Regions from separate parts of the Streptomyces sp. NPDC104581 genome, predicted to be linked through region 2. Evidence: predicted binding sites of a transcription regulator. Region 2 holds the regulator's gene; the other holds the start of a gene.
The links. The regulator HspR, encoded in region 2, represses chaperone genes until heat shock. The targets are predictions, from matches to a motif close to TTGAGNNNNNNNNNCTCAA.

Region 1 (15,143 bases), on a different contig from region 2:
CCTCTCGATGAAGCAGCATCTGACGTCGCTCGGCAGGGGCCCGAATAGCCCGTACGCACTGTCCGATTCCCTGTCCGGTGACGGTGACGTTCGGTAACATTTCAGACGCGCCGTCAGGGAATGGCGCAGCTCGATGAATGAGGAGACGCGCGCATGGTCGCTCAGCGGCACCTGACTGGGGACGGCGGCGCCGATCAGGAGCCCCAGCATTTCGTGGTCGCCTTCCCGGGCCACCACCGGCCGTGGGCCACCTGGATCGCACGCCGGCTGGAAGCACACGGCCACCGCGTCACGACCCACCGCTGGGACCCCGACCGGGACGAGTCCCTGGAGGACGCGCTCGGCGACCTCCTGCTGGCCAGAGGCAGGGTGCTGCTGGTGCTCAGCGAGTGGTTCTTCCAGCTCGGACCGCGCCGGGAGGGCGACTGGAACGACGTGCTGCGCGGCTTCGTCGCCGCCAACGCGGAGCGCTTCGCCGCCGTCAACCTCACCAACCGCTCGCTGCTGCCCGCCACCGCCGTCCTCGAACCGGTCGACCTGTGGGGCATCGGCGAACAGGAAGCCGAACGGCGCCTGCTGGCACGGCTCTCCCTCGAACCGGGCTCGCTGCGCGCCGACGCCCTGCCCTCGCCCTCGCGCTACCCCAGCGACGCGCCCGCCGTCTGGGGCGAGGTGCCGCGCCGCAACTCACGCTTCACCGGCCGCGACGACCTGCTCAACCGGGTCCAGGAATCGCTCACCGAGGTCGAACCGGGCGCCGCGGTCTGCGCGCTCGTCGGCATGGCCGGCATCGGCAAGACCCAGCTCGCCGCCGAGTACGCGCACCGCTTCAGCCCGGACTACGACGTCGTGTGGTGGGTCAACTCCGACCAGCGCGGCACCCAGCGCGACCGGTTCGGCGAGCTGGCACCGGCCCTCGGCCTGCGCGGCGGCTCCGAGCCCGGCGAGCGGATCCGCGCGGTGCGCGACGCGCTGCGCCGCGGCGAACCCCACGGCCGCTGGCTGGTCATCTTCGACGGCTGGGAGGACGTGGAGGAGGCCGCCGCGATGCTGCCCCGCGGCGGCACCGGACACATCCTGATCACCTCGCGGAACCACGGCTGGCGCTCGGTCGGCGAGGTGGTGGAGGTGCCGGTCTTCCGGCGCGCCGAGTCGACCGGCTATCTGATGCGCAGGGCGCCGCACATCACGGCGGCCGAGGCGGACCAGGTCGCCGTCGAGTTCCAGGACCTGCCGCTCCAGATGGCCCACGCGGCGGCGCTGCTCGGCGAGTTGCGGATGCCCGTGCCCGAGTACCTGGGGAAGGTCCACAGCGGGGAGATCAACCCCCTCGACGAGGTGTCCGAGCTGGGTGACTACCCCAGCTCCTCGCTCACCTCCTGGTCGATGCTCTTCAACCGGGTCCGCGAGTCCGAGCCCCGCGCGCTCGAACTCCTCAAGCTGTGCGCCTGCTTCGCACCCGGCCGGATCCCCATCGGCCTGGTCCGTGGGGTGTCACCCGAAGGGCTTCCGGAACAGCTCCGCTGGATCGCCGACAACTCGCCCGACTGGCCGCGCGCCCTGGACACCCTCGCCAACTACTCGGTGATCACCAAGGATTCACGCAGCTCGTCCGTCTCGGAGGGACGCGACGCGGGGCCCCGCCAGGAGTCCGTCCACATGCACCGCGTCGTGCACGGCATCGTCACCCGGCTCACCGCGGGCTCCGACCGCGACACCCACCGCGCCGTGGTCCGCCAGGTCCTGGTCGGCAGCGACCCGGGCGAGCCCTCCGACAGCAGGCAGTGGCCCCGGTACGCGGAGATCCTGCCCCAGCTCGAATACTCGGGCGCCCTGGCGAGCACCCACCCGCGCACGGTCCAACTCGTCCTGAACTGCCTCCAGTACTGCTACAACAGCGGTGAGTACACCGTCGGCATGGACCTGGCGCGCCGGGTGCGGGAGCAGTGGGTCGAGCTGTTCGAGCCAGGCTCGGAAATCATGCTGGAACTGAGCGCCCAGACCACGGTCATCCTGCGTGCGAGCGGCCGGTTCCACGAGGCGTACGACCGGGACAGCGCGACTCTGGATCTGCTGCTGGCCCAGCCCGACCCCGACCCGATCAGGCTGATGACCGCCAACAGCGGGCTCAGCTCCGACCTGCGGTTCCTCGGCCGCTACCCGGAGTCGTACCGGCTCCAGCGGGACGTGGTCGATGTCGGCCGCGACCTGCTGGGCGAAGACCAGTGGACCACCCTCCAGGCCCAGCACAACCTGGGGGTGACCCTGCGCCTCCTCGGTCAGTTCGAGAAGGCGTACGAGACCGACCTCGACACGCTCCGCAAGCGCGAGGCGGTCCTGCGCGCCCGGCACTCCAACACCCTGCACTCGGTCAACGCGTGCGCGCGCGACCTGCGGCTCCTCGGCCGGTACCACGACGCCCTGGCCCGGCAGGAGCTGGGCGTACGGACCCATATCCAGGTCCTCGGCGAACACCACCCGCAGACGCTGTGGGCGCAGCACAACCTCGTCCTGTGCAGGCGCAGGGCCGGTACGAAGGGCGAGGACGTCGGGCCGCTGATGGCCGACCTGCTCGCACGCCACGAGCGCGTGTACGGCAAGGGCCACCACAACAACCTGATGCTGGTCACCGACTACGGCAACTACCTGCGCGTGCACGGCGATCTGGGCCAGGCCAGGGACCTGCTCACCGAGGCGGAGGACACCTACCGCGCCCTGGTCGGCCAGGCCCACCCCGTACCGACCGGGATGCAGTCCAACATCGGCCTCCTCATGCAGGCGGAGGGAAATAGGGACGGCGCGCTCGTCCTCTTCGAGCAGGCGCTCACCGGACTGCGCACCCTGCTCGGCGACGACCACCCGTGGACGCTCGGCTGCGCGCTGAACGCGGCGGGCGGGCGGAACCTCACCGGCCGGCTGGAGGAGGCCGCCGAGCTGAGCCGGGAGACGCTGCGGCGCTCCCGTGCGGCGCTGGGCGACGACCATCCGCTGACGCTCTCCACCCAGACGGCGCTCGCCGCCGACCTGCGGGGGCTGCGGCAGCGCGAGGAGGCGGACAAGGTCGAGGAGGACGCCCTCCAGAAGCTGACCCGCACCATGGGCGCGCAGCACCACCACACGCTGTCGGCGCGCCAGCGGATCAGGCCCTACTGGGACTTCGAGCCGTATCTGGGCTGAGGCGCCCCGCGCCCGGACCGCACGTGCGAGGGCCCGGCACCGCTCGGAAGCGGGGCCGGGCCCTCGTACGTCATGTCACCGCGCTCAGGCGTCGAACACCTCGGCGCACAGCTGCGCCTGCTCCGCCTGGTGCCGCTTGGCCGAGCCGACCGCCGGCGACGACGACGCGGTCCGCGAGATACGGCGCAGACGCTCGCCGTGCGGGATGTCGGCGCCGACCGCCAGGTCCAGGTGGTCGATCAGGTTGAGCGCGATGAACGGCCACGCGCCCTGGTTCGCCGGCTCCTCCTGCGCCCACAGGTACTTCTCGGCGTTCGGGTACTTCGCGATCTCCGCCTGGAGCTCCGCGCCCGGCAGCGGGTACAGCCGCTCCAGACGCACGAGCACGGTGTCCTTCAGACCGCGCTTCTGGCGCTCGGCGTCCAGGTCGTAGTAGACCTTGCCGGCGCAGAAGACGACCTTGCGGACCTCCGCCGGGTCGATCGTGCCCGCCTCGGCCATCGCGTCGCCGATCACCGGGCGGAAGCCGCCCGAGGTGAACTCCTCGATCTTCGACGTCGCGGCCTTCAGCCGCAGCAGCAGCTTCGGTGTGAAGACCACCAGCGGCTTGTGGTGCGGGTTGTGGACCTGCCAGCGCAGCAGGTGGAAGTAGTTCGACGGCAGGGTCGGCATCGCGACGGTCATGTTGTTCTGCGCGCACACCTGGAGGAAGCGCTCGGGACGCGCGGACGAGTGGTCCGGGCCCTGGCCCTCGTAACCGTGCGGCAGCAGCAGCGTGACGCCCGAGGTCTGGCCCCACTTCTGCTCCGCCGACGAGATGAACTCGTCGACGACCGTCTGCGCCCCGTTGACGAAGTCGCCGAACTGGGCCTCCCACATGACCAGCGACTCCGGGCGGGCCAGCGAGTAGCCGTACTCGAAGCCCATCGCCGCGTACTCGCTCAGCAGCGAGTCGTAGACGTTGTAGCGGGCCTGGTCCTCGGCCAGGTAGAGCAGCGGGGTGTAGTCCTCGCCGGTCTCCTGGTCCACCAGCACCGCGTGGCGCTGGCCGAACGTGCCGCGTCGGGTGTCCTGGCCCGACAGACGGACCGGGGTGCCCTCCATCAGCAGCGAGCCGATGGCGAGGGTCTCGCCGGTGCCCCAGTCGATCGTGCCGTCCTCGACCGACGCCGCACGGCGCTGCATCTGCGGCATGAGCCGCGGGTGCACCGTGATGTGGTCGGGGATGTTGACCTGGGACTCGGCGATCCGCTTGACGACCTCCTGCGAGATGGCCGTGGTGACCGAGACCGGGAACTGGGCCTGGGCGTCCGGGACATGGGCCGGGGCCGGGTGCGACGTGGCCTCGCGGACCTCGGCGAACACCTTCTCCAGCTGGCCCTGGAAGTCCTGGAGCGCCTGCTCCGCCTCTTCCAGCGTGATGTCGCCGCGACCGATCAGCGACTCGGTGTACAGCTTGCGCACCGAACGCTTCTTGTCGATCAGGGTGACCATCTGCGGGTTGGTGAACTGCGGGTTGTCGCCCTCGTTGTGACCGCGCCTGCGGTAGCAGATGAGGTCGATCACGACGTCCTTGTTGAACGTCTGGCGGAACTCGAACGCGAGCCGCGCCACCCGGACGCACGCCTCCGGGTCGTCACCGTTCACATGGATGATGGGGGCCTCGATCATGCGCGCGACGTCCGTCGCGTACATCGAGGAGCGCGAGGCCTCCGGGGCGGCGGTGAAGCCGACCTGGTTGTTGATGACCACGTGCACCGTGCCGCCGGTGCGGTAACCGCGCAGCTGCGACATGTTGAGCGTCTCGGCGACGACACCCTGGCCCGCGAAGGCCGCGTCACCGTGCAGGGCGACGGGCAGCACGGTGAAGTCCGTGCCCGCCTTGTTGATGATGTCCTGCTTGGCGCGCGCGATGCCTTCGAGGACCGGGTCGACCGCCTCCAGGTGCGAGGGGTTCGCGGCCAGCGAGACCTTGATCTGCTCGCCGTCGAGCCCGGTGAAGGTGCCCTCGGCGCCCAGGTGGTACTTCACGTCGCCGGAGCCGTGCATCGACTTCGGGTCGAGGTTGCCCTCGAACTCGCGGAAGATCTGCGCGTAGGACTTGCCGACGATGTTCGCCAGCACGTTGAGCCGGCCGCGGTGGGCCATGCCGATGACGACCTCGTCGAGCCGCGACTCGGCGGCCGAGTCGATGACCGCGTCGAGCAGCGGGATGACGGACTCGCCGCCCTCCAGCGAGAACCGCTTCTGGCCGACGTACTTGGTCTGGAGGAACGTCTCGAACGCCTCGGCCGCGTTCAGCCTGCGCAGGATCCGCAGCTGCTCCTCGCGCTCCGGCTTGGTGTTGGAGCGCTCGATGCGGTCCTGGAGCCACTTGCGCTGCTTCGGGTCCTGGATGTGCATGAACTCGACACCGGTGGTGCGGCAGTACGAGTTGCGCAGCACGCCCAGGATGTCGCGCAGCTTCATCATCGACTGGCCGGCGAAGCCGCCGACCGCGAACTCCCGCTCCAGGTCCCACAGGGTGAGGCCGTGCTCGGTGATGTCCAGGTCGGGGTGCTTGCGCTGGCGGTACTCCAACGGGTCGGTGTCGGCCATGACATGACCGCGCACCCGGTAGGAGTGGATCAGCTCGAAGACCCGCGCGGGCTTCGTGACGTCCTCGTCGTGCGAGGCGTCGATGTCCTTGAGCCAGCGCACCGGCTCGTACGGGATCCGCAGCGCCTGGAAGATCTCGTCGTAGAACTCGTTCTCGCCGAGCAGCAGCTGGCTGACGATCCGCAGGAACTCGCCGGAGGCGGCGCCCTGGATGACCCGGTGGTCGTACGTGGAGGTCAGCGTCATGACCTTGGAGATGCCCAGCTTGTTCAGGGTGTCCTGCGACGTGCCCTGGAACTCCGCCGGGTAGTCCATCGAACCGACGCCCATGATGACCGACTGACCCGGCATCAGACGCGGCACGGAGTGCACCGTGCCGAGGCCGCCCGGGTTGGTCAGCGAGACGGTGACGCCGCTGAAGTCGTCCATCGTGAGCTTGTTGCCGCGGGCGCGCCGGACGATGTCCTCGTACGCCTGCCAGAACTCGAAGAAGTTGAGCGTCTCGGCCTTCTTGATGCCGGCGACGACGAGCTGGCGGTCGCCGTTCGGCTTCACCAGGTCGATGGCCAGACCGAAGTTGATGTGCTCCGGCTTGACCAGGGTGGGCTTGCCGTCCTTCTGCGCGAAGGAGTAATTCATCGACGGCATGGCCTTGATGGCCTGCACCATCGCGTACCCGATGAGGTGCGTGAAGGAGATCTTGCCGCCGCGCGCCCGCTTCAGGTGGTTGTTGATGACGATGCGGTTGTCGAAGAGCAGCTTCACCGGGACGGCGCGCACGGACGTGGCCGTCGGCAGCTCCAGCGACAGGCTCATGTTCTTCGCGACGGCCGCGGAGGGGCCGCGCAGCGTCACGTACTCGGGGCCGGCTGGCTCCTCGCCGGACGGCTCGTCCTTCTTCGGCGCCGCCTTGGCTGCCGCCGGCTTCGCGGCGGGCGGCGCGGCCTGGGGCGGCGCGGGAGCCGCGGCGGCGGGCTTCGCCGGAGCGGCCGGCGCGGCGGCGGGGGCCCCCGACTCGGCCCTGGGGGCCTGAGCCTGCGCGGGAGCCGCCGCCACGGGCTTCGCCGGGGCGGCGGGAGCGGTCGCGGTGGTCGTCGCCTTCGGTGTCACGGGTGCGGCGGGCGCGGCACCCGCCGCAGCCCCCGCGGCTGCGGTGGACGCCGTCGCGGACTCCTGGCTCTTGTCCGCCGTACCGGTCGTGCCCGGCTTGTAGTCGGCGAAGAAGTCCCACCAGGCGCGGTCGACCGAATTCGGGTCCTGGAGGTACTGCTGGTAGATCTCGTCGACGAGCCATTCATTGGGCCCGAAGGCGGCGGCAGGATTCTTGTCCTGACCCGCTTGGTCGGTCGAGACGCTTGAGTTACTGGGGGACTGAGACGACACGGCGGCAACCGCCCTCTTCCGCTTCACAAGGTGATGGACAGCGGGAATCAAGGCTACGCCTACCGGACCGAGAGGAGCAGACCGGGCGGGGGCAACGTCATGCAAGTCACACCGGAAGGCGGGTTTCGGCGTAGGAATTGGCGGGAATCGAGCCAGGTTTCCCGAGAGCTGTCCTCGGAGCTGCGGACGCACCTCGGCGCCGACACGGCCTTTTCACCGCCTGAACGGAGTCCGGACCGGCGGCACCCGACCGAATTTCCGTCAGAACACGCTCGTTCGGTGCCTCCGCTTCGAACCCTACGTCAACCTCGCGCCCGAGGGATTCCCGGAAGTGTCACCTGGATGAGGCAGCCACGTACGGATTCGGCCACCCCGATACGTCCGCCGTGCAGATCCACCGCCCAGCTCGCGATCGCCAGCCCCAGCCCCGTACCGCCGTCACTGCCCGGACCGTGCGGCGACGGGGCGCTGCCGCGGTTGAAACGCTCGAACACCCGGTGCCGCTCCGGTTCCGGAATACCCGGCCCCTCGTCCTGGATCTCCAGATCCAGCGACTCCGGACCGTGCCCCCGCCGCGCCCGCACCGTCACCCGGCCGTGCGGCGGACTGTGTTTGACCGCGTTGTCGATGAGATTCGCCACCACCTGGTGCAGCCGCTCCGCGTCCGCGTGCGCCGTCAGCTCCGGCGGCGACACATCCAGGTGCAGATGCACGTCCGTACGGGTGTGGTTGCCGGAGCCCGAGCTGAGACCGCGCTGCGAGGCCGCGAGATTGGCCTCCTTCAGCACCCCCGACAGATACGGCCACACCTCGAAGCGCCGCGCCTTCAGCGGCAGCACGCCGTTGTCGAGCCGGGACAGGTCCAGCAGCGTCTCCACCAGCCTGCCCAGCCGCTCCGTCTGCTTCAGCGCCGTGCGCATCGTCTCCGGATCGGCGGCGGACACCCCGTCCACCACGTTCTCCAGCACGGCGCGCAGCGCGGCGATCGGTGTGCGCAGCTCGTGCGAGACATTGGCGACCAGCTCCTTGCGGTGCCGGTCCACCGCCTCCAGGTCGTCCGCCATCCGGTTGATGGTGGACGCCAGGTCGCCCAGCTCGTCACGGCGGTCGGCGCCGCTGACGCGCCGCGTGAAGTCACCGTGCGAGATGCCCTTCGCGACCGTGTTCATCTCGTCCAGCGGGGCGGTCAGACCGTGCGCCACGAACTGTGTGATCAACAGCGTCGCGATCATGGAGAAGACCGTGATGAAGCGCAGCTCGGTCTCGGTGCGCAGCGCCACCATCAGCAGCCCCGTGGTGATCAGCACGGAGACCACCACGAGCATGCCGAGCTTGGTCTTGATGGAGAACGGCCGCAGACCGCCGGCGTCCGCCCCGCCGAGGGACCCGTGCCCGGCCCTGATCCTGGCCGGGCCCTTGCGCGCCGGGCCGCCGTGGCCCGCGCGCCCCGTACGTCCGGGGCCCTCGCCCTGCTCGCCCCCGCCGCCCGGCGCCCGGCTCATGGTGCCGGTGTCTCCAGGGCGTACCCCACGCCGTGCACCGTCCGGATGCGCTCGGCGCCGATCTTCCGGCGCAGCGCCTTGATGTGGCTGTCGACCGTACGGGTGCCGGAGGCGTCCGCCCAGTCCCACACCTCGGCCAGCAGCTGCTCACGCGAGAGCACCGCGCGCGGTGTGTTCGCCAGACAGACCAGCAGGTCGAACTCGGTGGGCGTCAGATGCACGTCCTCCGCCCGCACCCGCACCCTGCGCTGCGCGTGGTCGATCTCCAGCTCACCGAGGCGCAGGATGCCGCTGCGCGGCGTCACGGCGGCCAGCGCCGCGCGCTCCACCCGGCGCAGCAGGACATGCACCCGCGCCGCCAGCTCCCGCATCGAGAACGGCTTGGTCATGTAGTCGTCGGCGCCGACGCCGAGCCCCACGAGCATGTCGGTCTCGTCGTCGCGCGCCGTCAGCATCAGTACGGGCACCGGACGCTGCGCCTGGACACGGCGGCAGACCTCCAGACCGTCGAAGCCGGGCAGCATCACGTCGAGGACCATCAGGTCGGGCTGCCACGCCTCGGCGGCGTCCACGGCCGCGGGACCGTCGACCGCGGTCTGGACCACGAAGCCCTCGGCGCGCAGCCGGGCCGCGATGGCGTCGACGATCGTCGCGTCGTCCTCGACCACGAGCACCCGGCGCTGCGCGCCGGGAGTGGCCGCGACCCCGTTCTGGCTGGTGTGTGTCTGCTCCATCGCCCCGCCCCTGGTACGTTCCGCGATCCGTGTTCCTCGATCCACAACCCCGTGAGGATGTCGATCCCGTGTGTGGGGAGCAGCGTAGAGGCACCGGAGGGCTCCCGGCTACGCAGGGCGAACGGCGAGGTGGACCACGTCAGGCACTCCCCGGGCAACTGGGATCTCTTCGGTCCTAACCCCGGTGAAACCGGCATTCCGCAGCGCCTCCTCGAAGGCGGGGGACGGCCGCGCGGACCATACGGCGAGGACTCCGCCGGGGTTGAGCCGCGCCAGGCAGTCGGCCAGCCCGGCGGGTGTGTACAGGCTCGCGTTCTCGTCGGTGACGGTCCAGCCGGGTCCGTTGTCGATGTCGAGGCAGAGGGCGTCGTAGTGGTCGGTGGGCCCGTCGGTGACCTCCGCCGCCTCACGCAGGTACTCGACGAGGTCGGTGCGGAGGATCACAGTGCGCGGGTCGCCGAGCGCGGCGCCGGAGATCCGGGCGAGCGGGCCCCCGTGGTGCCAGTCGATGACGGCCTGCTCGCGTTCGACGACCACGATCCGGCCCCAGCGGTCGTCGGCGGCGGCGTGCGCGAGGGAGAAACCGACACCGAGCCCGCCGATCAGGACGGACGGCAGGCCGTCACGGCGGTCGGGCGCGAGGGCGGCCTGCGCGGCGTCGATCAGCAGCCGCTCGGAGCGCCCGTCGGAGGTGTCCATGAGGAACGTGCCGTTGACGACGATCTCGTGGATGTCACCCTCGTCGTCCGGGCCGCCGGGCCGCCGGCGCAGGACGACCTCGCCGTACGGTCCGTCGCGCCGGTCGAGGGTCACGGGGCGGTCTTCCGGGGCGCCGGAAACGCCGGGGGTGGGGTCGGGCACGGGGGTGTCTCCTCAGATCTGCGGCTGAACCGGGTCCGCCGTCATCCTGGCGGGGCGCGCGGGGCGACGACAATTCGGTTCCCGGGCCGTCTGCCCGGGGAGGGGTCGGTCAGTCGTCACTCACGCGTACGGCGCAGGTGAGGCGTACGGCCCCGGACCGTCCCTCCCGTCCCGGCCGACGTCCGCCGCCACTGAGCCCCGTCCCGCGCGGCCCGTCCGGCCCCGATCGCTCAGAGCGAACACCCTCCCCGGGTATCCGGGGAACAACGGCAGGCTCACAAGCATTGAGCCCACATAGCTCAAGTTTTGACTGCCGAAGGGGAGACCATGGCTGCCACGTCCACACCGCTCACCCTGCCCGTGCTGCCGCTCGACGACGAGGTCGTGCTGCCGGGGATGGTGGTGCCGCTGGACCTGTCCGACACCGAGGTACGTGCCGCCGTGGAAGCCGCCCAGGCGGCGGCGGGCGACGGCTCCGAGGGGGGAAAGCCGAAGGTGCTGCTCGTGCCGCGCCTCGACGGGGCTTACGCGGGGACCGGTGTCCTCGGGACCGTCGAGCAGGTCGGCAGGCTCTCCGACGGCGACCCCGGCGCCCTGATCCGCGGCAGGGGCCGCGTCAGGATCGGCGCCGGTACGACAGGGCCCGGCCGGGCCCTGTGGGTCGAGGGACTGCGTGTCGAGGAGACCGTGCCCGACCCGCTGCCCGGTTCGGTCACCGAATTGATCAAGGAGTACAAGGCTCTCGCCACCGACTGGCTGAAGAAGCGCGGCGCCTGGCAGGTCGTGGACCGGGTCCAGCAGATCGACGACGTCTCGCAGCTCGCCGACAACGCCGGATACTCGCCGTTCCTCAGCACCGCCCAGAAGGTCGAGCTGCTGGAGACGGCCGACCCGGTCGCCCGGCTGAAGACGGCGACCGACCAGCTCCGTGAGCACTTCGCCGAGCAGGATGTCGCCGAGTCCATCGCCAAGGACGTCCAGGAGGGTGTCGACAAGCAGCAGCGCGAGTTCCTGCTCCGGCGCCAGCTCGACGCCGTGCGCAGGGAGCTGGCCGAGCTCAACGGCGACCCGGAGGACGAGTCCGGCGACTACCGGGCCCGTGTGGAGGCCGCCGAGCTGCCCGAGCACGTCCGCGAGGCCGCGCTCAAGGAGGTCGACAAGCTGGAGCGGTCGTCCGACCAGAGCCCGGAGGGCTCGTGGATCCGCACCTGGCTGGACACCGTCCTCGAACTGCCGTGGAACGAGCGGTCGAAGGACGCGTACGACATCCGGGGCGCCCAGCGTGTCCTCGACGCCGAACACGCGGGCCTGGAGGACGTGAAGGAACGGATCACGGAGTACCTGGCCGTCCGCAAGCGCCGTGACGACCGCGGGCTCGGTGTGGTCGGAGGCCGCCGCGGCGGCGCCGTCCTCGCCCTCGTCGGCCCGCCCGGCGTCGGCAAGACCTCGCTCGGCGAGTCCGTCGCGCACGCCATGGGCCGCTCCTTCGTCCGTGTCGCGCTCGGCGGTGTCCGGGACGAGGCGGAGATCCGGGGCCACCGGCGCACCTACGTGGGCGCGCTGCCCGGCCGTATCGTCCGGGCCGTCAAGGAGGCCGGTTCGATGAACCCGGTCGTCCTGCTCGACGAGATCGACAAGGTCGGCTCCGACTACCGGGGCGACCCGGCCGCCGCCCTCCTCGAAGTGCTCGACCCGGCGCAGAACCACACCTTCCGTGACCACTACCTGGAGGTCGAGCTCGACCTCTCCGACGTGGTCTTCCTCGCCACCGCCAACGTCCTGGAGTCCATCCCCGAGGCACTGCTCGACCGGATGGAGCTGGTGCGGCTCGACGGTTACACCGAGGACGAGAAGGTCGTCATCGCCCGCGACCACCTGCTGCCGAGGCAGCTGGAGCGGGCCGGTCTGGAGCCCGGTGAGGTGACGCTGGAGGACGGGGCCCTGCGCAAGCTGGCGGGCGAGTACACCCGCGAGGCGGGCGTGCGCAACCTCGAACGCTCCGTCGCCAGACTGCTCCGCAAGATCGCCGCGCAGCACGAGCTGGGCGAGCGCGAACTGCCGTTCGCCGTGGGAGACGGCGATCTGCGCGGGCTGATCGGCCGGCCGCACCATGTGCCCGAGTCCGCCCAGGACCCGGCCGAGCGCCGTACCGCCGTGCCGGGTGTGGCCACGGGCCTCGCGGTCACCGGCGCCGGCGGGGACGTCCTCTACGTGGAGGCGTCGCTGGCCGACCCGGAGACGGGCGGTTCGGGTCTGACCCTGACCGGACAGCTCGGCGACGTCATGAAGGAGTCGGCGCAGATCGCGCTCTCCTTCCTGCGCTCGCACGGCGCGGAACTGGAGCTGCCGGTCGCCGACCTGAAGGACCGGGGCGTGCACATCCACTTCCCGGCGGGCGCGGTGCCCAAGGACGGCCCGAGCGCGGGCATCACGATGACGACGGCGCTCGCCTCGCTGCTGAGCGGACGCCAGGCCCGTACGGATGTCGCCATGACCGGTGAGGTCTCGCTGACCGGGCGGGTGCTGCCCATCGGCGGTCTGAAGCAGAAGCTGCTGGCCGCGCACCGGGCGGGCATCACGACGGTCGTGATCCCGAAGCGGAACGAGGCGGACCTGGATGACGTCCCCGCCGAGATCCTGGAGAAGCTGGAGGTCCACCCGGTGACGGACGTACGCCAGGTCCTGGAGATCGCGCTCTCGTCGGCGACGGCGCCGGCGGACACGGACGTCCCGGTCGCCGCGTAACGCGCGACCCGCTCCGGACGATCGCGGGCGACGGGCCCCCGGCACTCGGTGCCGGGGGCCCTGCCGTGCGCGGACGGGGCGCCCCGGGCCGCGCCGCCGGGATAAAACCTGCGAAATAATGACGCGGCCGCGGCGACGGGCCTCGGAGACGGAACAGTTCAGGAGCGGAAAGCGCGCGATGGGTGTGGTGGGTGCGGACGTGCACGGAGACGGTACGGCGAAAGAACCCGAACCGGCCGGGAATGGCGGAGTGGACCACGAATTCCTGGCACTGGAGCGCGAGTTGGCCGTCTTTCTGCGGCGGGCCAGAGCCAATTCCGGTGAGATGGCCCGCGAGGTCCATCCCGAACTGGAGCCGGCCGCCTACGGACTTCTCGTACGGCTGGAGGAGACCGGCCATCAGCGGGCCACCGATCTCGCCGTCTACTTCGGGGTCGGCAAGGCGACCATGAGCCGTCAACTGCACGCGCTGGAGGGGCTCGGACTGGTCACCCGCGAGCCCGATCCGGCCGACGGGCGTGCCTCGCTGGTCCGGCTCACCGGCGAAGGGGTCGCGCGCTTCCGCCGGGTGCGGGACGCGCGGCGCGAGCGGTACGTACGCAAGCTCGCCGACTGGGACCGGTCGGAGGTCGCCGAACTGGCACGGCTGCTGCACCAGTTGAACGCGCGCGCGGCGAGCTGAGCCGGCCCCGGGGGGCGTGGGCCGGGTCCGCGAGGCGCGCACGGCGCCTCTCCTCCGTAGCCCCGAGGGGTATGGAAGGTGTCCCCTGCGGGTGTCGGAGCGGGCCGGCGCGCCCGGTACGAGGCCGGTCCTCCGCCTCGCCGGGCACCGCACCGGCCGCCGTGGTCCCGGCCCCGCGGCGGGCGGCGCCACGGATCAGGAGCGGGGACACGGCGGGCCTGCCGGACTCCGCCCCGCGGGTGGACGGCGCCACGTCGCGGACACGCCCTACGGCTCCACGTACACGACCGTCGCGTCGTCGTACGGCTTGCCCCGCCGGAAGGCCACCCCGTCCGGGTCCGCCGACTCCGCCGCCCGTACCCGGTCGATCAGCTCCTGCGGTCCGCTCTTCCTGACGAGCGCCAGACAGTCCGCCCAGTCGCCCTCCCGGAACACCTCGACCCAGCGCGCGGCGCCGTCGGTGAGGGCGACGGCCGTACGCACCCGTGCCGCCGGTGTCCGCCCCGTCACGGCCTTCGCCGCCACGCCCGGGTCGACGGCCGCGGTGAAGAAGCCGCCCTCCGCGTTGCGCAGCGCGTCCGTCGCGGCGGCCTGCCGCCGGACCGAGCGCGGGACGCGGTCCAGCCGGTCGTCCACGACGGCCCGCACCTCACCGTCCGGCGACTCCAGGAGGAGGGTGGAGTCCGACAGGACGAGGTGCTCGACCGTGTCGGCGTCCCAGCGCACCATCACGACGGTTGCCTGGGGTGTGCGGGGGTGAGAAAGGTCACACGTGTCACGGTGGGCGTCGGCCGTACGCCGGATCGCCTCGGCGAGGGCGCCGGCGAGGGACATCTCCCGCCGTGAGGCGGACAGTTCGGTCAGCGCCCCGCCCAGCCGGGCGGTGAACCACGGGACGCCGTGCACACAGCCGTCGCCGTCCGGCGGAGGCGTCACACCGTCCAGCGCGATCAGCGTCCCGCCGCTGCCCGCCGAGGGCGTGGCCACGGCCGTCCAGTCCTCGTTCGGGCGCGGATGGCTGCCGGGGGCGGTGGCGATGTCGATGCGCATGGCCCCCAGTCTGCCGGACGGGTGGCCCGCCGCCGGCGGACGCCCCCGGGCCGTCTCCACGGCTGCCCGGCCGTCTCCACGCGGGCCCCCGCGCCCCCTGGCGGACGCGGCGGCCACCGCACCTGACGCGTCCGGGTACGGTGCGCGGGGGCGTCCTTCCGCGCGATGCCCGAGCGGTCGTCGTCACGAGCGGAATGATCAGATCCGCGTCGGGGCGACCGGGCATCTTGCCAAAGCTCACGCGTAACTTCCAACCGCCCCGATCGCGCGCACCGTGACGCGCGCCCGCGCGAGTTGTTCGCCAACTCCTCCTTGATGTTCACTCGTTCAGGTGGCGGAGCAGCCGAAACGCGCCCCTCCGAGAAACGCTGGAATGGTCGGAAGCCGTGCCAGGGGTCCAGAGGGTGTCCG
Region 2 (15,143 bases):
AGACACCGGTAGGCACGGACGTCCTCGTCCTCCTCGCGGACGACGACCACGGGCTCTCCGAACAGGGTGACCATCAGCGAGTCACCACGGTGTGGGATCGCCGTGACGAGATCGATGAAGTGCCATCCGGACCGGTAGGCCGAGGCCATCTCTCGCCGAAAGACCCTGTCGTCCGGCGGGACAGTCATGCGCCCAAGTCCGCCGGTGCGCTGTCCCAGGAGGGATCACTCGGCAGGGCCTGGACGGCGGACACAGACACACTGTCCGCCGAGGGGGTGCCACCCGCGACGAGCGAGCCCGTCACGGCCACCGCAAAAGCAAGTACGCAAAACGCGCGAGCCATCCTCTTCATGGACGATCTCCACCCCATTCTGATCACTATCCTCCCCCCGCGACTAAGACGATGGCCCACGCAGAACGCTTCCACCAGCGAGCGCAGGCATCATGTTCCTGTAATTCAGGACCCTGAGGGGGTGTCAAATGCAGTCAAGTCAGGGAATTGACGGACATAGGCATGGGCCTGGCGAACTATGCGAAGCCGGCAAAAATCTCTACGCGGCGGCTCTGCGCTCCGGCCGGCTGGCCCGGGAGGAGGCGGAGAGCGCGCCCTGCCTGCTCGCCCTCGCGCTACTGCGCCCGGACCCGGACGATCCCCAGTGGCTCAGGCCGGTGTCCCCGTCGATCGCGCTCAATCAGCTCACGCATCCCCTGGAACGGGAGATCCAGGAGCGGCGGCAGCTCGCCATGTCGCTGGCGGAGACCTTCGAACCGTTCATGACGCTCACCGCCATGGACCCCTCGGCCACGCACGCCATCACCGTGCTCGAAGGGCTGAGCCTCATCAACTCCACCCTGGACCGCGTCACCGCGGAGTGCACCGAGGAACTGCTCACGGTCCAGCCCGGCAGCGGACGGAAGCCGGGCTCCCAGGAGGAGGCGCTGCGCCGGGTCCGCCCGCTGCTCGACAACGGCGTGAAGATGCGGACCCTGTACCAGCACACGGCCCGGCACCATCCCGCGACGCTGGCCTACGTGGAACTGGTCGCCCCGGACGGAGTGGAGGTGCGGACGCTCGAAGAGATCATCGAGCGCCTCATCATCGTCGACCGCAAAGTGGCCTTCGTACCCGCCCGCAGCGATCGGCGGATCGCCCTGGAGCTGCGCCACGAAGGGCTCGTCCAGTACCTCGTCGGCGTCTTCGAGCAGTTCTGGCTCCACGGCACGCCCTGGGACGAGCAGTTGTCTTACGCGCCGGAGATCGACGGCATCACCAGCACGCAGCGCTCCATCGCGAAGCTCCTCATCGACGGCCACGTGGACGAGGCGATCGCGCGCCGCCTGGGCATGAACGTCCGCACCTGCCGGGCGCACATCGCCAAGCTGAGCGGCACCCTCGGCAGCGGCAGCCGGGCCCAACTCGGTTATCTCATCGCGCAGTCGGGCATTCTGGACCATGATCACTGATCCTTCCGAAGACGCCACGCCTCGCGCGAACCGCTTGGAAGAGGGGGACGGAGACCGTGACCGCGCCCGGGTGCGACGCGGCCACGGCCGGGATCGACCGGGGGAGTCGGCCACTCCCGACCTGAGGCAACACTCCACCCCCGACTAGGATTTGACCACCTCATCTTGCTGCATTGCACAGAACGGGGGGTGCCCAAATGGGCGGAACCGTAGACAAGCAGACGCATCCACACGGTGACCGTGAGCTGTGCGAGCCGGCGCTCCGCCTCTACACCGAGGCCCTGCGCCAAGGACGGATCGAGCGCACCGCGCTCACACCGGCGCCCTGTCTCACCGACATGGCCCTGCTGTACCCCGATCCCCAGGACGACGCCTGGATGTGCCCCGTGCTGCCCACAGCGGCCCTGGCGCACCTCCTCCGGCCCATCACGCGGGAGATCGACGAGCGCGTACGGCTCACCGCGTCCCTGGTCGACTCGCTCGCGCCGCTGAGCGCCGTCGTCGCCGAGGACCCGGGCCTCTCCATCACCGTGCTCGACGGGCACGAGCTGATCGACGCGAAGGTCGGCGAGGCCGCCCGCGCGGCGACGGTGGAGATCCTCACGGTCCAGCCGGGCTTCAGCCGGGAGCGCGACCTCATGAGGGCGGGGCTCGCCCGCTCCCTCGCCGCCATCGAACGGGGCGCCCGGTTAAGACACCTGTACCAGCACCCGGCGCGCTACAGCCCGCACATCAAGGAGTACCTGGGGCAGGTGCCGGCCGACCGGCTGGAGGTGCGCACGGTCGAGCAGACCGTCGAACGGCTGATCATCGTCGACCGCGCGGTGGCCTTCATCCCCGCCAGCGCCAACCGCCACACGGCCCTGGAGATCCGGCACCCGGCCCTGATCACCTATCTCGTCCAGGTCTACGAGGTCCTGTGGGCGCACGCCACGCCGATGACCGAACGGCCCCCCACCGTCTCCCCCGACGTGCCGGTGACGTCCGTGCAGAGCAGCATCGCCCGTCTCCTCGCCGAAGGCACCAGCGACGAGATGGTCGCGCGCAAGATGGGCATCAGCGTCCGCACCTGCCGCTCCCACATCGCCAAGCTCATGCAGGCCCTCGGCGCCTCGAGCCGCACCCATCTCGGCGCCCTGCTGGTCCAGTCGGGCCTGGCGGGAAGCCGGACGCCCCCCGGATCTCTCCAGGGGGCGACGGGACTCGCGGGCTCGCGTCCCGGCCGGGGCGTGCTGTGAAGGCAGCGCCGTGAGCCGCCCGGGGCACCGCGTCCTAGTCCGACGACAGCTTCGGCTTGGGCCGCCACACCACCAGCGCGCTCGTCTGCTGCACGTCCTGGTACGGCACCAGGTCCCGGCGGTACGACGCGTGCACCTGGGCCTCGCGCTGGCGCATCGCCGCCGCCGCGCCGTCCACCGCCGCGCCGAGTTCCGCCACGCGCGCCTGGAGCGCCGCGACCTGGTTCTCCAGCTCGATGATCCGCTTGATGCCGGCCAGGTTGATGCCCTCGTCCTGCGACAACTGCTGGACCTGCCGGAGCAGTTCGATGTCCCGCGCCGAGTAGCGCCGGCCGCGGCCCGCCGTACGGTCCGGTGAGACCAGGCCCAGCCGGTCGTACTGGCGCAGTGTCTGCGGGTGCAGCCCGGAGAGCTGGGCCGCCACCGAGATGACGTAGACGGGCGATTCTTCGGTCAGTTCGTAGGCTCGGTTGAACGATGAGTGCGGTCGACGCCGCCCGACCCCGTCCATTGGAGTCACGCTCCCTTCGCTGCCTGGAACAGCTCGTCCCGCGGGTTCTCCCCCGCGGTCGCCTTCCGGTAGGTCTCCAGCGCGTCACGGGCCTCGGCGCCGAGATCCTTGGGGACGACCACCTCGACCGTGACCAGGAGGTCGCCACGGCTGCCGTCCTTGCGTACGGCACCCTTCCCCCGGGCGCGCATCGTACGGCCGTTGGGCGTGCCCGCGGGGAGTTTCAGGGTGACCGCGGGACCGCCCAGCGTCGGGACCCTGACCTCGCCGCCGAGCGCCGCCTCCACGAAGGTGACGGGCACGGTGACGGTGAGGTTGTCGTCCTTACGGCCGAAGACCGGGTGCGAGCCGACATGGACGACCACGTACAGGTCGCCCGCCGGACCGCCGCGCTCGCCGGGAGCGCCCTTGCCGCGCAGCCGGATCCGCTGGCCGTCGCTGACGCCCGCCGGGATCCGGACCTGCATGGTCCGCGAGGACTTGGCGCGGCCACTGCCCTTGCAGACGTCGCACGGGTCCTGGGCGATCAGCCCACGGCCCTTGCAGTCCACGCACGGGTCGGTCAGCGAGAAGCCGCCGCCCGTGCCGCGCGACACCTGTCCGGTGCCGACGCAGGTCGGGCAGACCCGCGGCGAGCCGTTCTTGTCACCGGTGCCCGAACACGCCTTGCAGGGCGCCTGGCTGGACATCCGCAGCGGGACCGTGGCCCCGTCGACCGCCTCGGTGAAGCTGAGCGTCACCTCGGACTCGATGTCCTGGCCGCGGCGCGGCTGCGTACGCGTGCCCGTACCGGCACCGCCCCGGTTGAAGAGGCCGCCGAACACGTCCCCGAGCCCGCCGCCGAAGCCGCCGGCGCCGCCCTGGCCCTGGGGTCCCTGCCCGCCCTGGGGGCCGCCTCCGAAGAGGTCGCCCAGGTCGAAGTTGAAGGACCCGCCGCCGCCACCGGCTCCGGGGCCGGCCCGGAAGCCGCCACCGTTGCCGAAGAGCGAGCGCGCCTCGTCGTACTCCTTGCGCCGCTTGGGGTCGCCGAGCACGTCGTTGGCCTCGGAGATCTGCTTGAAGCGCTCCTCCGCTTTGGCGTCACCCTTGTTGGCGTCCGGGTGGAACTCGCGGGCGAGCTTCCGGTACGCCTTCTTGATCTCGGCCTCGGTGGCGTCCTTGGGGACGCCGAGAACCTTGTAGTAGTCCTTCTCCACGAAGTCCTTGGTACTCATTCCCGACGTCCCTCCTCACTGCCCGTCATGCGTACTGCCCATCCGTACCGCCGTGCGCACGTCCCGTACCGCCGGGCCGTGCGTCAGCCCTCGTCCGGGCCACCGCTCTCCTCGTCCGTGTCCGGCTCGTCGGCGTTCGACGCCTTCTCCCCGGGCTGGACCCCCGGCTGGGGCTCCGCCACGGCGACGCGCGCGGGCCTGATGGTCCGCTCGCCGAACCGGTACCCAGGCTGGAGGATCGCGACGCACGTGTCCTCGGTGACATCCGGCGCGTAGCTGTGCATGAGGGCCTCGTGGATCGTCGGGTCGAAGGGCTCGCCCTCCTTGCCGAACTGCTGGAGGCCCATCTTCGCGGCCACCGTCTCCAGCGATTCCGCCACCGACTTGAACCCGCCCACCAGCTCCTCGTGCTCCCGCGCGCGCCCGATGTCGTCGAGCACGGGCAGCAGCTCGGTGAGAAGGCTCGCGACAGCGATCTCCTTGACCGTGACCCGGTCACGCTCGACCCGGCGGCGGTAGTTCTGGTACTCGGCCTGGAGCCGCTGGAGGTCTGCCGTGCGCTCACCGAGCGCCGTACGGACCTGGTCCAGCTGAGCGATCAGCGCCGCCTGCGTTGCGTCCTGCTTTACGTCCCCTGCCGGAGGGCCCGCCGGGCCGGACTCCTTGGCGGAGTCCGGCTCGGCGGCCTTCGGCGCGGCGTCTTCGGGGGTGGCGCCTGAAGGGACGTCGGGCTCCTCTTCGAAGCCCGGAGTCTCCTCCGTCACGCGGCACCGTCCTTCTTGGGCTTCTCGTCGTCGACGATCTCGGCGTCCACGACGTCGTCCGCGGCGCTGTTGCCACCGGCGGGACCGGCCTGCTCCGCGCCCGGGGCGTCGGTGGCGCCTTCGGCCTGGGCGTTGGCGTACATGGCCTGGCCGAGCTTCTGCGAGACGGCGGCGACCTTCTCCGTGGCCGTACGGATCTCGGCCGTGTCCTCACCCTTGAGCTTCTCCTTCAGCTCACCGATGGAGGTCTCGACCTCTTCCTTCACGTCACCGGGGACCTTGTCCTCGTTGTCCTTGAGGAACTTCTCGGTCTGGTAGACGAGCTGTTCGGCCTGGTTGCGGGTCTCGGCGGCCTCGCGGCGGCGGTGGTCCTCGTCCGCGTACTGCTCGGCCTCTTCACGCATCCGGTTGACCTCGTCCTTCGGCAGCGAGGAGCCACCGGTGACGGTCATCTTCTGCTCCTTGCCGGTGCCGAGGTCCTTCGCGGCCACGTGCATGATGCCGTTGGCGTCGATGTCGAAGGCGACCTCGATCTGCGGCACACCGCGCGGGGCGGGCGGCAGTCCGGTCAGCTCGAACATGCCGAGCTTCTTGTTGTAGGCCGCGATCTCGCGCTCGCCCTGGTAGACCTGGATCTGCACCGACGGCTGGTTGTCCTCGGCCGTGGTGAAGATCTCGGAGCGCTTCGTCGGGATCGTGGTGTTGCGCTCGATGAGCTTGGTCATGATGCCGCCCTTGGTCTCGATGCCAAGAGACAGCGGGGTGACGTCGAGCAGCAGGACGTCCTTGACCTCGCCCTTGAGGACACCGGCCTGGAGCGCGGCACCGATGGCCACGACCTCGTCCGGGTTGACGCCCTTGTTGGCGTCACGGCCGCCGGTGAGCTCCTTGACGATCTCGGCGACGGCGGGCATACGCGTGGAGCCACCGACCAGGACCACGTGGTCGATCTCGGACAGCGCGATGCCGGCGTCCTTGATCACGTTGTGGAACGGGGTCTTGCAGCGCTCCAGCAGATCGGCCGTCAGCTGCTGGAACTGAGAGCGCGTGAGCTTCTCGTCCAGGTGCAGCGGGCCCTCGGCGGAGGCCGTGATGTACGGCAGGTTGATCGTGGTCTCGGTGGACGACGACAGCTCGATCTTCGCCTTCTCCGCGGCCTCGCGGAGACGCTGGAGAGCCATCTTGTCCTTGGCCAGGTCCACGCCGTGACCGTTGGCGAACTGCTTCACCAGGTAGTCGACGACACGCTGGTCCCAGTCGTCACCACCGAGGTGGTTGTCACCGTTGGTGGCCTTCACCTCGACGACGCCGTCACCGATCTCCAGGAGCGACACGTCGAAGGTGCCGCCGCCGAGGTCGAAGACGAGGATCGTCTGGTCGTCCTTGTCGAGCCCGTACGCCAGCGCGGCGGCCGTCGGCTCGTTGACGATGCGCAGGACGTTGAGGCCCGCGATCTCGCCGGCCTCCTTCGTGGCCTGGCGCTCGGAGTCGTTGAAGTACGCCGGGACGGTGATGACCGCGTCCACGACCTTCTCACCGAGGTAGGACTCCGCGTCGCGCTTCAGCTTCTGAAGGACGAACGCGGACATCTGCTGCGGGTTGAAGTCCTTGCCGTCGAGGTTGATCTTCCAGTCGGTGCCCATGTGGCGCTTGACCGACCGGATGGTCCTGTCGACGTTCGTGACTGCCTGGCGCTTGGCGACCTCTCCGACGAGCACCTCGCCGTTCTTGGCGAAGGCGACGACGGACGGCGTGGTCCTGGCGCCTTCGGCGTTGGTGATGACGGTGGGCTCGCCGCCTTCGAGAACGCTGACGACGGAGTTAGTCGTGCCCAGGTCGATGCCGACCGCACGTGCCATTTCGATTCCTCCAGCTGACTTGAGTGGAACAGGCTCAAGGATGCACGACCGATCCCCGGCCGTCAACAGAGCTGAGTCGACCCGACTCAACTATCGTGCGGCCCGATTTCCGGGAGCCCTCCCGCGACCGCGCGGTTCCCGCAGGTCCGCGCGCCTTCGGAACTTCCCTCCCGCACTGCGGCACGATCGGTCGCCAAGCGACCGCAAAAGGCGCGATGTCGCATACAACGGTCAGGGAGGCCCCATGGTTCCGGACCTGGATCTGGACCCCAAACGCCTGCTGGACCTGACGCTCGGCTCACTCCTGCTCGTGCTGACCGCGCCCCTGCTGGCCGCCGCCGCCCTCACCCTCACGTTCTCCGCACGGCACCCCGGCGCCGCCTTCACCCACGAGCGCCTCGTCGGCCTGGAGGGGCGCGTCTTCACCGCCCGCTCCCTCGCCACCCGCCGGCACCGGCTGGACCTGCTGTCGCGCCTGCCCCATGTCGTGAGCGGCGACATGTCCCTCGTCGGCCCCGCGCCGCTCCCGCCCGGCGACCCCAGGGCCGCGGCGCCCTGGCGACGCCTCGTACGGCCGGGTCTCACCGGCCTGGCACAGGTGCGCCGCCGCTCCCCCATGCCGTGGGACGAACCCGCGCTGCTCGACCAGCACTACGTGGAACAGCACTGGATCGGACTCGACCTGCTGATCCTCCTCAGGACGCCGGCCGCGGCACTCACCGGGCACGGCGGGGACGCCGCCGTACCGCGCATCCCCGCCCAGGGTCACCTCAGCGACACAGATCACCGCCCGCGCGGCTACAGTGCGGCGGGATAACTGGGTACCCTCAGCACGAACCGATTAAGTTACCGCTTAGTAGAAGCGCTGAGCAGGACCGCTCGGCGGCACCCCCGACGTGGTGCCGCTCGCCCCCACCCTCGCAGGCCCGAGGAGCCCCCAATGCAACTCGCCGCGATCATCGTGTCGCTGGTGCTGACCGTGGTCGGCGTCGCGCTCATCTCCCGAGCCGTCGCCGAGATCTACCGGTTCGTGAAGCTCGGTTCGCCCGTACCGGCCGGCAGCCGCACCGACGATCCCAGAGCGCGCACCGTCACCCTGGCCAAGGAGTTCATCGGCCACACGCGGATGAACCGCTGGGGCGTCGTGGGCTTCGCGCACTGGTTCGTCGCGATCGGCTTCCTGACGCTCGGGCTGACGATCGTCAACGCCTACGGCCAGCTGTTCCAGGCCGACTGGATCATCCCGTACATCGGCACCTTCCTGCCGTACGAGATCTACGTCGAGTTCATCGCCCTCGCGACCACCCTCGGCATCCTCGTACTGATGGCGATCCGGCTGCTCAACCTGCCCTCACGGGCCGGCCGCAAGTCGCGCTTCGCCGGCTCCACCGCCTGGCAGGCGTACTTCGTCGAGTACGTGATCCTCACCATCGGCGCCGCGATCCTGATCCTGCGCGGTCTCGAAGGCGCCCTGCACCACGTCGACGGCTACGAACCGGCGTACTGGGTCTCGTACCCCCTGGTCATGGCGTTCGACGGGCTCAGCCTCGGCACGCTCCAGAACCTGGTCTACCTGACCGCCATGATCAAGCTCGGCGTGACGATGATCTGGGCCATCACCCTCGGCCTCAACACCACGATGGGCGTCGCCTGGCACCGCTTCCTGGCCTTCCCGAACATCTGGTTCAAGCGCGAGGCCGACGGCGGTACGGCGCTCGGGGCGCTGCGGCCGATGGTGTCGAACGGCAAGGAGATCGACTTCGAGGACCCGGGCGACGACGACGTCTTCGGTGTCTCGCAGGTCGAGCAGTTCTCCTGGAAGGGCATCCTCGACTTCTCCACCTGCACCGAGTGTGGTCGCTGCCAGTCGCAGTGCCCCGCCTGGAACACCGGCAAGCCGCTGTCGCCGAAGCTCCTGATCATGTCCCTGCGCGACCACGCGCACGCCAAGGCGCCGTATCTGCTCGCCGGCGGCGGCAAGACCATGGAGGGCGAGGAGAAGGCCACGGCGGAGGCGCTGAAGGACGTGCCCGCCGCCGCCCTCGCGGAGGCCGAGCGCCCGCTGATCGGGACGCTCGACGGCGGCTTCGCCGCGGGCGGCGTCATCGACCCGGACGTCCTGTGGTCCTGTACCACGTGCGGCGCCTGCGTCGAACAGTGCCCGGTCGACATCGAGCACATCGACCACATCGTCGACATGCGCCGCTACCAGGTGATGATCGAGAGCTCGTTCCCCTCCGAGGCCGGGACGATGCTCAAGAACCTGGAGAAGAAGGGCAACCCCTGGGGCCTCCAGAAGAAGCAGCGTCTGGAGTGGACCAAGGAGGTCGACTTCGAGGTGCCGGTCGTCGGCCGGGACGTCGAGGACCTCTCGGAGGTCGACTACCTGTACTGGGTGGGCTGCGCGGGCGCCCTGGAGGACCGCGCCAAGAAGACCACCAAGGCCTTCGCCGAACTGCTCCACATCGCCGGCGTGAAGTTCGCGATCATGGGCGGCGACGAGAAGTGCACGGGCGACTCGGCCCGCCGCCTGGGCAACGAGCCGCTGTTCCAGCAGCTCGGCCAGGAGAACGTGGCGATGCTGAACATGGCGTACGGCGAGTCCCTCGACGAGGACGGCGGGGTCGACGAGTCGACGCGCAAGCCGAAGTCGGCCAAGAGGATCGTCGCGACCTGTCCGCACTGCTTCAACACCCTCGCGAACGAGTACCCGCAGCTCGGCGGCGAGTACGAGGTCATCCACCACACCCAGCTCCTCCAGCACCTCGTGGACGAGGAGAAGCTGATCCCGGTGACCCCCGTCGAGGGCCTCATCACCTACCACGACCCCTGCTACCTGGGCCGGCACAACAAGGTCTACACACCGCCGCGCGAGATCATCGCGAAGGTGCCCGGCCTCCGTAACGAGGAGATGCACCGCCACAAGGAGCGCGGCTTCTGCTGCGGCGCGGGCGGCGCGCGGATGTGGATGGAGGAGCGGATCGGCAAGCGCATCAACGACGAGCGTGTGGACGAGGCGCTCTCGCTGAATCCGGACATCGTGTCGACGGCGTGCCCGTTCTGCCTCGTGATGCTGACCGACTCGGTCAACGGCAAGAAGAACGACGGCAAGGCGAAGGAGTCGCTCCAGGTCGTGGACGTGGCGCAGCTGCTGCTGGACTCCGTACGGGCGCCGTCGGGCCCGGAGGACACTCCGGAGCCCGCGGAGGAACCGGAGCCGGAGCCCGCGACGTAACGCCCTCTTCAGGAGGAGCGCGGCCGGACCTGCCTCGGGGGCGGGTCCGGCCTCTTCTGTGGGCGGACGTCCCTTCCGTAGGAGGCCGTCGTCCGCGCGATCCCCCCGGGCGACCTCCTCACGCGCTCCCCCCCGCGTGTTCGCGATCGGTCTGCGATCGCGACTGGTCCGTTTCCCTACCGCGACGCGCGAACTGGAGCATCATGTGGCAGCGAACGTCCTGCGGCGAGACGGATGGGGGGTGGGGTCGTGCGCATACGCACCGGCGCCACGAGAGCGGTGCTGACCGGCGCCGGCGTCTGTACGGCGCTGGCCCTGCTGCTGACCGGTTGCGGAGGCTCCGCCGACAGTGACGGCGACGGCGGCCCGGGGAACGGCTCCAGGTCCAAGAACGGCGACACCACGCCCCTCGCCGGCGGCGCCTCCGTACCGAAGCGCCCCGTCCCGCGCGGCGACGGCAGCGACGTCCCCGCCGACTTCAACGGCGACGGCCTCCGCGACCTCGTACTGAACGACCTGGTCAGAGCGCCCGACGCGATCCAGGGTGACGACGCCGGCATCGGCATCGTGTACGGCACCGACTCACCGCGCGGTCTCGACCCCGCCGTACGCCAGACACTGAGCCCCACCGCCAACGGCGCCCCCACCGACGGCGTCCTGCCGGCCGCCTTCGACGCCGCGGCCACCTGCGACCTGGACAGCGACGGCTACGCCGACCTGGTCGTGAGCACCGACCCCCCGTACGACGGCCTCGGCCGCCCGCCCGTCCCGCTCCAGCTCCTCTTCGGCGGCCCGGAAGGCATCATCGGCAAGGCGGTCGTACTCAAGATCCCCGCCAAGGCGCGCTACGGCGACGACTGGCCCGACCACCCGGTGTGCGGCGACTTCGACGGCGACGGCGAGCCGGACCTCGCCGTCTCCGCGAGCGCGGGGCAGGTCAGCTATCTGCGGGGCCCGTTCAGCCGCGCGGGCGCTCCCGAGGCGGCGACGGCCCCCGTCCCCGGCGGCGGCCCGGTCCTCTACGCCCCCACGGGCAGGGCGGACACCGACGGGGACGGCTACGACGACCTCGTCCACGCCACCCGCACCCACGAGCCCGGCAGGGCCGGGAAGGGCAAGCTGCTGCTCGGCGGACCGCAGGGCCCCGGTGAGGCGGGCGGCACGTACACCTTCGAGGCCGTCGAGCTCCCGCCCGCACCCAGACTGCCGGGCGCGGAGGGCGAGCCCACCACCGACCTCCTGGACTCCGGGGACTTCACCGGTGACAAACGCACCGACCTGGTGACCCGCACGCACCAGGGCGAGGAGAAGGACCTGATCGCGCTGTACCCCGCCGGGAAGGGCGGGAAGGGCGGGGAGGCCGGCCGGCACCCGGCGATCAGTTTCAGCACGTCGATCTTCCTCAAGTAGGGTCGACCGGGCCCCCCTTCGCAGGTACGGCGAGCCCCCCGGGGTTCCCTTAGGGGATGTCACAGCTCGGCCGCAAAGGCCCGCCGGTTCCGGCCGCTCCGGCCCGGCGCCCGTGCGAAGCGGGTACGTTCGGTGACGTGGCTGGATTCAGGATCGGACGCGGCCGGGACAACCGCACACGCCAACAACAACCGCAGCAGCAGCCGTACGGACGGCAGGCGGCGCCCCCTCCTCAGTACGGAGGCGGACAGCCGGCACCCCCGTACGGCAGACAGCAGCACCCTCCGCAGCAGCAGTGGCCCCAGGCGGGCGCCGGACATCACGGCCCCCCGCAGGGCGGTTACGGCTACCCCGGACCGGGTGGACACGGCGGTCAGGGGGGAGGACACGGCGAACCCGAGTACTTCGGCGACCCGCACAACCAGCACCACGGCGGCGCCCACGACCCGTACGCGAACAACCCGGGGCACACACAGCAGTTCAGCGTGGACGAGAACGGCTACGGCGACGGCGCGACCTACCACGCGGGCTCGGCGCCCGCGCCGTCCGGCCCGCGACTGCACTGGAAGCAGCTGCTGAGCGGCATCGTGCTGCGCCCGAACGCGACGTTCTGGCAGATGCGCGACTACCCGGTCTGGGGCCCGGCACTGGTCGTGACGTTCCTCTACGGGCTGCTGGCGATCTTCGGATTCGACGGCGCCCGCGAGGAGGCGATCAACGCCACCCTCTCGACGGCCATCCCGTACGTCCTCACGACCGCCGTGGCCTTCGTGGTCGGCGGCCTCATCCTGGGCGCGGTGACCCACACGCTGGCCCGCCAGCTCGGCGGCGACGGCGCCTGGCAGCCGACGGTCGGCCTCTCCATGCTGATCATGTCGATCACGGACGCCCCGCGCCTGGTCTTCGCGCTCTTCCTGGGCGGCGAGAACTCACTGGTGCAGATCCTCGGCTGGGTCACCTGGGTCGCGGCGGGAGCGCTGTTCACGGTGATGGTGAGCAGGTCGCACGACCTGCCGTGGCCGAAGGCGCTGGGCGCGTCGGCGATCCAGCTGATCGCGCTGCTGTCGCTGATCAAGCTGGGCACGCTCTAGGGGACACCTGGAACCCGCCGTCGCGGACGGCGGGTCCCCAGGGTGGTCCCGCGTACCGCTCAGGAGTCGAGTATCTGCCCGCCGCGCCGCACCACGGGCGCCTCGACGCTCCACGGGAAGTTGATCCACGCGTCCGTGCGCCGCCAGACGTACTCGCACTTCACCAGCGACTGCGTCTTCTCGTAGATGACGGCGCTGCGGACCTCGGCGACATGATCGAGACAGAAGTCGTGGACGAGCTTGAGCGTGCGCCCGGTGTCGGCGACGTCGTCGGCGATCAGGACCTTCTTGTTGGAGAAGTCCACGACGTTCGGCACGGGCGCCAGCATGACCGGCATCGCCAGGGTCGTGCCCACTCCCGTGTAGAACTCGACGTTGACGAGATGGATGTTCTTGCAGTCGAGGGCGTAGGCGAGCCCGCCCGCGACGAAGACCCCGCCGCGCGCGATGCTCAGGACGACATCCGGCTCGTACCCGTCGTCCGCGACGGCCTGCGCCAGCTCCCGTACGGCGACACCGAAGCGCTCGTACGTCAGGTTCTCCCGTATGTCGTCCACGGCACTCACACCTGCGTCCGGTGGAAGTTGACGAACGAACGGGAGGCGGTGGGCCCGCGCTGCCCCTGGTAACGCGACCCGTAGCGCTCGGAGCCGTACGGGAACTCAGCCGGCGAACTCAGCCGGAACAGACACAGCTGCCCGATCTTCATACCGGGCCAGAGCTTGATCGGCAGCGTCGCGAGATTCGACAGCTCCAGGGTCACGTGCCCGGAGAAGCCGGGGTCGATGAAACCGGCGGTCGAGTGCGTGACGAGCCCCAGGCGGCCGAGACTCGATTTCCCCTCCAGGCGGGAGGCGATGTCGTCGGGCAGCGAGATGACCTCGTACGACGAGGCGAGCACGAACTCACCGGGGTGCAGGATGAACGCCTCGTCCCCGGTCGGCTCCACGGTCCGCGTCAGATCGACCTGCTCGACGGCGGGGTCGATGTGCGGGTACCGGTGGTTCTCGAACACGCGGAAGAACCGGTCCAGCCGCACGTCGATGCTCGACGGCTGCACCATCGACTCGTCGTAGGGGTCGATACGCACGCGCCCGGAGTCGATCTCGGCCCGGATGTCCTTGTCAGAGAGAAGCACGCCCCGAGGATACGCAGAACGCGCGGGCCCACCCCAACTCGGGCAACCCCGCGCGCCCCTGCCGACCACCCGCGTCAGCGCCGCCCGACCTCCACCGGAACGGCATGCCGCAACCGCGCACAACGCGGACACCGAATCAGCCGCCCGGGCCCCAGCCGCCCGTTGTCAAGCTGCTGCATCGGAAACGACGTAGTACTGAACACATGCCCTTCGGCACAGCGGACGACGGTGCGCTCCATCAAATCCATCAGGTCCCTTCCCCAAAACGCGGACGAACCCACACATTAGGGGATGACCGAACCACCACCGGAAGCGGCACTCCGACCCTGGACGCTACGCCCCAACTCCCGCGACCGACAGCACCATCGAGCACACGGAGTCGACAATGGGGTAGAGTGTCCACGGAAGCGCGGATGATCATCAGCGCTCCAAGCGGGTGTAGTTTAATGGTAGAACATGAGCTTCCCAAGCTCAGAGCGCGAGTTCGATTCTCGTCACCCGCTCCACGACGAACCCCCAGGTCATCGACCCGGGGGTTTTTTGTTGTCCAGAACTTTCTCAGCACCGTCAGCTCGTGGCCGCCAGGTAGGCCCGCCAGCCGCCGTAGGCCGTGATGTCCCGGGAGCCGTCGCCGAGCGCCGCGGGTTCGCAGAGGAAGCCGGGGACCAGCGTGCCGTCGGCCAGTTCCACCTTGCCGATCACCATGGGCCGGGGCAGCGAGGCGACAAGGCCGCCCAGGCCGCTGGGCGGTAGCTCCCAGATCTCGACCTCGACGCGGCCCCCGCTGGTGACACGTTCGAGGCCGGGCTTGGGCGGGTCGGTGGGCAGGGCGTGGAGGCGGTAGCGCGGGGCCGTGGTGGTGGTGCGTAGGAAGTGGGCCCCGTGGGAGAGGAGTTGGGAGTTGAGGGGCTGACCGGTGAGGTGGGCGCCGGCCACCGCGATACAGGTGGCCGGGGTGAGCAGGGCGGCGATCCGGGCCAGCCGCTCGTCGGTGTGCGCGCGACCGATGAGCATGACGCCGAAGGGGAGTCCGGAGACCGTGCCACCAGGGACAGCTACCGCGGCCATACCGAAGAGGTTGGTCGAGTTGGTGAATCGTCCCAGCCGAGCGTTGGCACCGAGGGGATCGGCGGCGACGGCGGCGAGGGTCGGGTGGCCCGGCGTGGTGGGCAGCAGCAGGGCGTCCGCGTCGCCCAGCGAGGCGAGGGCCCGGGAGCGC

Region 1: a site for HspR is predicted at 10,540-10,558, ahead of lon (endopeptidase La). Genes of this name have one in related genera too.

What each region holds. Positions count from the first base shown of each region.
Region 1 is NZ_JBVJNN010000041.1:10,952-26,094, forward strand. Features, by position in the region: gene ACZ61E_RS26565 (aKG-HExxH-type peptide beta-hydroxylase) at 1-97, shown strand, start outside; gene fxsT (FxSxx-COOH system tetratricopeptide repeat protein) at 154-3,177, shown strand; gene ACZ61E_RS26575 (multifunctional oxoglutarate decarboxylase/oxoglutarate dehydrogenase thiamine pyrophosphate-binding subunit/dihydrolipoyllysine-residue succinyltransferase subunit) at 3,262-7,158, opposite strand; gene ACZ61E_RS26580 (HAMP domain-containing sensor histidine kinase) at 7,461-8,483, opposite strand; gene ACZ61E_RS26585 (response regulator transcription factor) at 8,657-9,394, opposite strand; gene ACZ61E_RS26590 (spermidine synthase family protein) at 9,503-10,255, opposite strand; gene lon (endopeptidase La) at 10,583-13,000, shown strand; gene ACZ61E_RS26600 (MarR family winged helix-turn-helix transcriptional regulator) at 13,179-13,682, shown strand; gene ACZ61E_RS26605 (hypothetical protein) at 13,950-14,732, opposite strand.
Region 2 is NZ_JBVJNN010000005.1:141,967-157,109, reverse strand. Features, by position in the region: gene ACZ61E_RS06820 (Rieske (2Fe-2S) protein) at 1-188, opposite strand, end outside; gene ACZ61E_RS06815 (helix-turn-helix transcriptional regulator) at 481-1,464, shown strand; gene ACZ61E_RS06810 (helix-turn-helix transcriptional regulator) at 1,662-2,702, shown strand; gene ACZ61E_RS06805 (heat shock protein transcriptional repressor HspR) at 2,737-3,213, opposite strand; gene dnaJ (molecular chaperone DnaJ) at 3,219-4,427, opposite strand; gene grpE (nucleotide exchange factor GrpE) at 4,511-5,191, opposite strand; gene dnaK (molecular chaperone DnaK) at 5,188-7,050, opposite strand; gene ACZ61E_RS06785 (sugar transferase) at 7,295-7,867, shown strand; gene ACZ61E_RS06780 (heterodisulfide reductase-related iron-sulfur binding cluster) at 7,991-10,285, shown strand; gene ACZ61E_RS06775 (FG-GAP repeat domain-containing protein) at 10,520-11,695, shown strand; gene ACZ61E_RS06770 (Yip1 family protein) at 11,833-12,786, shown strand; gene ACZ61E_RS06765 (phosphoribosyltransferase) at 12,846-13,343, opposite strand; gene dcd (dCTP deaminase) at 13,349-13,924, opposite strand; tRNA gene ACZ61E_RS06755 (tRNA-Gly) at 14,357-14,430, shown strand; gene ACZ61E_RS06750 (allophanate hydrolase) at 14,492-15,143, opposite strand, start outside.